2 regions of the Halomonas citrativorans genome follow, and region 2 is predicted to be linked to the other one. Evidence: riboswitches for the same ligand, from Rfam matches in the RefSeq annotation. Region 2 holds a riboswitch; the other holds the start of a gene.
The links. Region 2 has a riboswitch for thiamine pyrophosphate ahead of INT20_RS08100 (SLC5/6 family protein). Riboswitches for the same ligand answer to the same signal wherever they lie in the genome.
Positions count from the first base shown of each region.

Region 1: it holds a riboswitch for thiamine pyrophosphate, as region 2 does, so the genes downstream of both, thiM (hydroxyethylthiazole kinase) here and INT20_RS08100 (SLC5/6 family protein) in region 2, are expected to answer to the same signal.

Region 1 covers NZ_JABUYX010000003.1:165,606-169,815, reverse strand. The annotation lists gene INT20_RS05800 (LysR family transcriptional regulator) at 1-188, opposite strand, end outside; gene thiE (thiamine phosphate synthase) at 185-799, opposite strand; gene thiM (hydroxyethylthiazole kinase) at 799-1,599, opposite strand; TPP riboswitch at 1,624-1,719, opposite strand; gene gloA (lactoylglutathione lyase) at 1,949-2,482, shown strand; gene INT20_RS05780 (DUF6164 family protein) at 2,484-2,849, shown strand; gene INT20_RS05775 (cupin domain-containing protein) at 2,846-3,511, opposite strand; gene ampC (class C beta-lactamase) at 3,643-4,210, opposite strand, start outside.
Region 2 covers NZ_JABUYX010000005.1:95,033-99,242, forward strand. The annotation lists gene INT20_RS08090 (zinc-binding dehydrogenase) at 1-203, opposite strand, end outside; gene corA (magnesium/cobalt transporter CorA) at 281-1,249, opposite strand; gene INT20_RS08100 (SLC5/6 family protein) at 1,246-2,634, opposite strand; TPP riboswitch at 2,624-2,728, opposite strand; gene INT20_RS08105 (hypothetical protein) at 2,994-3,686, shown strand; gene INT20_RS08110 (CoA-acylating methylmalonate-semialdehyde dehydrogenase) at 3,749-4,210, opposite strand, start outside.

The DNA of each region.
Region 1 (4,210 bases), on a different contig from region 2:
TCGCCCTCGGCGGTTAAATGCAGGCGCCGCGTGGTGCGCTGAATAAGCCGCACCCCGAGCGTCTCTTCAAGGGCCATGACAACGCGTGATACCCGCGTGCGGGAAAGATCCAACGCCTCAGCGGCCCGCGTGTAGCTGCCAAGCTCGGCAACTTTGACAAAAGCGGCAATATGGTCGAGCTGGTTCATGGCCGAGCCAACGCCCGTGCGGCCTGGTAAGGGTCAGGCTGGCCACAAATGGCGGAGATAACCGCCAAGCCATTGGCACCGGCTGCAACGACCTGCTGGGCGTGTTCAGCCTTGAGCCCGCCAATGGCCACGCTTGGCAAGGTGCAGGCCGCGGCTAATTGAGCCAGGCCTTCAAACCCCAACGGTTTAGCATGGTCCTGCTTGCTTTGGGTGGTAAACACCGGGCCCAGGCCCACGTAGTCGAGCAGGGCCACGGGGGCTGCGTGAAGCTGCTCAAGCGTATTAATCGAAAGCCCGATAATTGCCTCTGGCCCCATGGCTGCCCGTGCCTCTTGAACCGCTGTATCGCTTTGGCCGACATGCAGCCCATCGGCGCCGCTTTGCAAGGCAACGTTCAAGCGGTCATTAATCACCAGCGGTACCCCGCTACCCGCCAGGGCGGCTTTCAAACGCTTGGCCTGTTCAATCATGTCGGTATCGCTTGCGTGTTTATCGCGCAGTTGAACAAAGCTGACGCCCCCTTTGACGGCCTCAATCACGGTGCGCTCTAGCCCTGCGGCTTTACAGAGTTGAGCGTCAGTGACCAGATAAAGCGAAAGATCAAAACGCATTAGCCTTCCTCCAGCCCGGTAAACTGACGGACGTCTGTAGGTGTTAGCTGATACAAGGCGTCCAACAGGGCTACCTGAAAACTACCCGGGCCTGCCGCCTGTTGTCCAGCGCGGCTACCCGCGATAGCAAAGCTTGTAAGTGCGGCTAACGTGGCGTTCAAGGGAGCTTCGGGGCTGGCCGCTACAAAGGCGGCAACGGTGGCACTTAACGCACAGCCAAGCGTAGTGACACGCGGCATAAGCGCGTGCCCGCCGCTCAGACGCCAGTGCTGAGTGCCATCGGTAATAAAATCCTGAACGCCGGTCATCGCGACAACACAGCGTTGCTGCTTGGCGAGGTTTATGGCAGCCTCACGCGCTTCATCCGTAGAGGCTGTGGCATCCACTCCTCGGCCCGCGTGGGTCAAGCCGGAAAGCGTCATGATTTCTGAGGTATTGCCACGGATCACGCTGGGCTTAAAAGCCAATAGCGTTTGTGAAAGCGTTTGACGGTAGTAAGTGGCGCCCACCGCAACCGGGTCCAATACCCAAGGCGTATTGCTCTCGTTGGCCGTTCTGGCGGCAAGTTGCATACCTTCTGCCCAGTGTGGTGAAGGCGTGCCGATATTGATCGAAAGTGCCCCGGCCAAGCGAGTAAACTCAGCGACTTCCTCAGTTGAATGCAGCATGGCAGGGGAAGCGCCGACAGCCAGCAGGCAGTTAGCTGTGCTGTTCATCGCTACAAAATTGGTAATACAGTGCACTAACGGCGTGGTGCGTTGTACAGCGGAAAGCGCGTCGCTCAGCGGGAGTGATGTCATGGCCACCTCACAGCGTAGATCGGGTGTGATGACACCGCGACTTCCTACGCCGGTATTATCCGGTTCAGGTTCTAAGGGTGCATCTCAGCTTGAGCGTCTCAAGCGCCCCTGTCGTCAGGCTACTATCCTTGCCTTGGGCGGTGCTGTAAAGCGCAGGCGATGTGTAAGGGGAGGCCGGTAGGGTAAGCGGGGCTGGAATAATGGCTGTTCTGCCCTCATGGTATGTCATCACAACGGTATCATGCGGTGTGAAACGGTTAGAGATAGGCTTGTACACGGTATGGTTTTTGTCAAAGATAACCGCTCAATCAATTCATTTAACAGCATAATTCCCCACAAGGAGCCCAAGATGACTTTGCAAGGTGAACAGCATAAAGGCGTTCGTCCGGCCCCTGCGCAAACCCAAGGGTTTCGCTTAAACCATACGATGCTGCGGGCGAAAGACCCCGAGCGTTCATTGGCCTTTTACTCCCAGGTATTTGGCATGCAGGTACTGCGTCGGCTGGATTTCGAAGAGATGCAGTTTTCGCTCTACTTTCTGGCGAACCTGGAAGCCAGCGACCAGGTGCCGGAAGATACCCAGGCGCGTACGGCCTGGACCTTCAGCCAAAAGGGGCTGTTAGAACTTACCCATAACTGGGGCACCGAAGACCAGGACGATTTTGCCTACCACGATGGCAATGCCGAACCGCAGGGCTTTGGACATATCTGCTTTAGCGTACCGGACTTGGAAGCGGCCCAGGCATGGTTTGATGAGCACGATGTAACGTTCATAAAGCGGGCGGACCAAGGCAAAATGCAGGGCGTCATTTTTGTGAAAGACCCGGACGGCTACTGGATCGAAGTTATCCAGGCCGACCTAATGGCGGCGATGGGCGACTGATATGGCACACTTGCTGTTTCGGCTGCGCTACGTTACCGATGAAGAAGCCATGGAAGTCCGCTCACTACTGGCAGAACATGGTTTTGATACCTATGAAACGCAGGCCGGTTTTTTCCGCTTAGGGGTGGACGCGATCTGGCTGCGTGATGAAACCCAGCGTGAGGCGGCCGAAGCAGCACTGGCGGTGTATCAAGCCGAGCGCTTCACCAAGGCTCGGCAAGCGCACGCCGAGGCCGTGAGCCAAGGCGATGCACCTACCTTATGGCGCCGCCTGGCGGCGCATCCCTTTCAGGTCACCCTGGTAATGGTGGCGGTCGTCATGGTGGCACTGCTTACGCTGTTGCCATTTCTTGGCCTGACACGTTAATCAAGCCGCAGGTGCCCGCGTTTTAAGTAGAGCTTGACCCCTTCGCTGCCCGCGCTAAGTTGGGGAGCGGCGCCGGGAGGGTAGCGACACCAGCTGCCCGTCGGGTATTCGGTATCGCCGTCGCACAAGGTGCCTTCCAGAACAAACGCTTCCAGGCCACCGCCCAGCGTTGGGTAGACAATCGTCACGCCCGCCTCCCACCGCTCCAGGCTGGCGCGCTCCTGGTGAAAGGTATGCAGCATTTTATAGGTAATGCCTGGGCGACGGTCCGGCTGCCAAGGTAAACGGTGAGCAGGAACGGCCAGTTGAAGAATGTCATTGGCTGCAAACTGGTGAAGCTTCACCAGGATGAGCGCGCCCTCATCGCCTATGTGCGGGGTGTGGCCCGTACCGATAGGATTGCGCAGATAGGTGCCCGCGGGGTAGCGGCCGTGCTCATCACCGAACACGCCCTCTAGTACAAGGATCTCTTCCCCGCCGTCGTGGGTATGTGCGGTGAACTGGCTGTTGGGCGCGTAGCGTACCAGGCTGGTCGCTCTGGCGACTTCCTCGCCGATGCGATCAAGCATCATGCGTGTGACGCCTGCACTGGGCGAATCGACCCATTGATATTGGTCCGGCGTTACGCAGGCAAAGTGGCTAAAGTCGGCGTTAAGGCGCATGGTGTTGGCTCTTTGCAGTGGGGGGATCGCGGTAGTGCAAGTCTCCTTATCCACCACCCAAAATGCAATGCATAAAAGAGCGCTTTAATGACGAGCCTTTAGGAAGGCTCGTGGTATAAAGGCGGTTTTTTTCAGGGCGTCGCCGCAAGCGTCGTCAGAATATGGTGGGCGGCCTCAATACGTGCCTGGTTGGGATAATTGCGGTTGGCGAGCATCACGATGCCTATTTGCTGGCTGGGTACAAAGGCGACATAGGCGCCAAAGCCATTGGTTGAGCCCGTCTTGTTAAACCACACATCGTCATCTGCCGGTAACGGTGGCTGAAGCTGCCCGGCCTTGTTAGCCTCCAGCACCATCTCCATCGAATTGCCTGCTTGTAGCTGGTCAAGCGACACAGGGTAGGCATAGCGCTCCCAACCGAGGCCTTGGGTCATATCGCCCATGTTGACGTAACCCATCCGGGTTGCTTCCAGTGCTTCGCGCAGCGGTTCATCCACCGCGGAGTTGTCCATGTTGGCGTTAATGAACGCCAGCATATCGGCGCTATTCGACTTTACCCCGTAGGCCTCTGCATCCAGTACGCCGGGGTTCACCCGAATCGGCTCATCCTCTTTTGAGTACCCGAAGGCGTAGTTCGCCTGGGCGTCTTCAGGTACCTGCAAGTAGCTGTGCTCAAGGCCGAGTGCTGAAAACACATGC
Region 2 (4,210 bases):
CCTTTCTCTTTGGTGGGATACAGGCCTTCACGCGCTTTACGGTCGGTATTGTTTTTCGCGGTCGCCGTCACCTGGACCAGAACATCACTTGGGCCGGGTAACGGCGTTTTGACGTCTTTACGGTAATGCAGTTGTTCGACGCCACCATGCCCGACCAAGAGCATGGCAGCCATCGTAGAAGAAACGGCGGTAGATTCAGGCATTGTCAGGCTCCTTGATACAAAGGAATAAGACTAGCCGACCATAGCAAACTCTTGCTACCCCTTAAACGCCTGCTGAATTAGAACCAGCCCTTTCGCCTGAACACCCAAATCAGCACGCCACCGATTCCTGCCATCATGCCTAAAATGAAGAAGTAGCCATAGCGATAGTGCAGCTCCGGCATATAGTCAAAGTTCATCCCGTAGATACCCGCAACAAACGTTAACGGAACAAAAATCGCCGTAATGACCGTTAGAACGCGCATTGTAATGTTCAGTTGGTGCGACGAGATTGATATGTAACCGTCTACTAAATCACCGCAAATGTCGTAATACATCTGAGTAAGCGTATAAAGCCGCTCAAAACGTTCGGCAACATCGTTAATGGCATGCAGCGTTTCACTTTCCTCACGCGGGACGTGCTCATAGTCGTAGACAGTTAACTCTTGGGTAATCCCTTTATGATAATTAAACACGCGCCGCATCTTAACCAGCCGGGAGCGGTACATGGTAATTTTGCGCATTAATACATCGTTACCATTTTCATGTAACTCATCTTCTAAATCGCTTAATTCCGCTTCAAATTCAAGCAGGCTATCAATGTAATACCCAGCAGAGATATACATCACCTTGAGCGCCACCTGCTCCGGTGATTTCGCTAATAACGTCTTACCGTGCTCCTTAAAGAGCCGCTCAATGCTCATGGCAACGCCTGGATGTAGCGTCACTAGAAAGCACTCACCAATAAAAAAGCAGACCTGCTGAGGAACAAAGTTTAGCTGGGCATCAAAAGATGAAATACCGCGGTAAATAATCAGTGCGTGGTTATCAAACTCTTCTATTTTGGGTGGTACACGCTCCTTATGGGCATCCTGAATAGCCATGGGGTGACACTCAAATTTACCCAGTAGCCGCTCAGCAGATTCTGCTGATTCCCCCTGCATATCGATCCATATATGACTGCCGGGGGTATTCTGCCATGTGACAAAAAGCTCTTCGTTCCCTTCATGGGTTTCGCCATCAGGGGTCGTCAAAATACTGCGAATCATAACTGTCCTTGGTTCCAGGGAGTTCTTGAATACGCTAATAACACGCTTACCACCGTGGAAGCTAACAACGCACCTAGAAACGGCGCTAGTGTGGGTACACTGTTCGGAAAGCTTGCCGCCATTATCCCTTCGCTTATGCTGGCGTGGCTCATCCACCCAGGCAAGATCGCACCCAATAGACCCGCCATGCCGCCACCGATAGCCGCAAGAGGCGTCATGCGCCGCCACAAGCCCAGCAGCACGGGCACCACGGTTGCAGCGCAGACTAAATCAGCGATTAAAAAAAGACGTAAAACAGACACACCCTGAAGTGCGACAACCACGACAGGCACCATAAGCAAAACGGTCATCCAACGTGTGAGCGCGATAGAAACGCTTGGCTGTTCACTGCGCGACACGATCAGTGAGGCAATACCGCTTTGTAGCGTATCTACGCTGGACGCCACCAATGTAACGGCAAGCACTAGTGCCGTTATAGCTAGCCAGGGTGGCGCGTTATTGAGCAGTGCAAAAAAAGGCATGGGCGGTTCGCCCAGCGGAACACCGTTCATGGCAGCAAGCATACCCAAACCGCCAATCACCATAACGATCATGACCGTGGCGCCCCCTCCTGCCCAAGCCCCGCGGGCCAAACTTTGGTCATCACGTGCCGCCCATACCCGCTGCCAGTAGCCCTGGTGAAACAAGTTCGCTGCGGTAACCGCGATGACAAGCGTTAGTGCCACACTAAGCGCATCAGAAGTGGCGATAGAGGGCCATGTCGCACTGCTCGGCATGGCAGGCAAGTGCCAAAGGGTGACACTGGAAACCACCACTAACAGTGCAAGCAGCAACCATGCCTGCCAACGGTCAGTGGCCAGGCTTGCGCGCAGCCCACCGCTTACCGTGTAAAGCAACGTAGTGAGCGTTACTCCAATAATCACCCAGCTCGACGGAACATCAGAAAGCAGCGAGGTGATCGCTCCAATAGCGGTTAATTCAGCGGCTAAAAAGCAGGCCATATACACCACGGAAACCAGCGTTACCCAGTGGCGTACGCCGCGCCCATAGCACGCCTCGGCAAACTCAGCGATGCTCCGCCCCTCAGGGAGAGCCCGGCGTATAGACGGACCATAAAAGCCAAGGACGATAAAAGGCAGTGAGGAGCCAAGGGCATAGCCTGCCAAGGCCAATGGGCCAATAAAAGCGCCAATTTCTGGCGGCGCAAACAAAATCCAGGCCCCCATACCAGATGCAACAAAAGAGAGCCCTAGCGTGGTGCTGGTTTGTGAATTACGAGCGGTTACAAAGTCATCCAATGAGCCTTTACGCCCACGGGCTTTAAGGCCTAAAAATGCAAAGCAACAGAGCGCCGCGCCCAGCACGGCTGACGTTAGGTATGGCATGTCGCACTTCCTCCGCCGGTACTAACCGGTTCAGGTTCCAGGGTCTGCGTCATAGCATTCTCAGCCACGCAACGTGGCTCCCCTGGCGACAGTGAATTGAGAGCGTATCCTGATGTAAAGCGAGCTAACCGCCAAAATGAGCAGCTACTCGCGCCGTATCCTAGCCGCTAAATAGCTAACAGGAAAACGGTTTACTTCTGCTATTCATTCGCTACAACGTTGTCTAGACTAACAAAAGCTGCTGTACACTGAGTCAAAGCATTACAAAATAAAAGTAGCTTACCGCCATTAGTGTTATAAAACATTAGTGTTACAAGCGTCGCACAGGAGAATAAGCGACGCGCTTACAGGAAACCAATATGTCATACACCGAAGCCAAGGAGCATACGCAAGGGCGGCTCAATACTCTGTTTGCTGACCCCTACCGTGCGTTTGAAAACAATACCGATGAGCGCCAGCTTCACGTTCGCGTAATGCTTTATATGCTACTGGCCCGCCCCATGTCACGAGGAGACATGACGCTACGCGTGATCCATGGCTGGGAGAACGGTAGCTGCGAGCCTGGCGACTTACAGCATGCTGACTACGTTTTAAATACGCTAGATGATGTAAAGCGCGCGGTAAAAGACTTCGACCAGGCCACGAAGCAAAACGCTCCGCTACCCTCTGAAGACCCTGCCATTTTGGCGATGCCTTTAGCAAATGTGATCGCCGATGCCAAAGCCGAAGGGCAAGCGGTCACCGACGATATACCCAAAACGCCCGCACGCTGGTCTGCGCTTGAAGGCGGCTTGGCACTTTATACGCTTTTTAAAATGTATCACCGGTTGGTGTATGGCGAGGACGATGTCTACCGCTGCTCCCAATGCCAAACGGCCTTAGGCCCGCGTGAAATTCATGAATTTCATCTAGAGGAGAGTGAGTTCGCCCTTTTAGTGCCCCTTGTCGGACAGCCAAAAGAGGCGCCGTCTCTACTCGTATTGCATGAAAGCCAACTTAAGCCGATTGAAAAGCTACTGGAAGAAAGCTTGAGCCTGCTGAATGATTTTTAAGCCTTGAGTACAACAACGTCACTGGCCCCCACAAGAGCCAGTGACTGCTTAGTAAGTAAGCGTTAGCTTAATGCAATAGTACTATTGATACCGCTTGAAACGTTTTCAGGCTCAAACCAGCGTGCCGTTACCGTTTTGGTTTGTGTCCAGAAGGCGATCGCCTGTTTGCCATTTGGCCCTAAATCACCGAGCTTTGAAGCACGTGAGCCAGTGAAGCTGAAATAGGCAACCGGCACCGGGATTGGCACGTTGATACCCACCTGCCCCACGTCTATATCAGTTTCAAAGCGTCGCGCCACCCAGCCAGAATTCGTGAAGATAGACGTGCCGTTGCCGTTAGGATTAGCATTAATAAACGCAATTGCTTCGTCGAGTGTTTCCACGTTGACAACGCAAAGTACCGGCCCAAATATCTCTTCACGGTAAATGGTCATCTCCGCAGTCACATCGGTAAATAACGTCGGCCCCACAAAATTGCCCTTCGGATAATCGCGTACCTGGCAGTTACGCCCGTCAAGCAATAG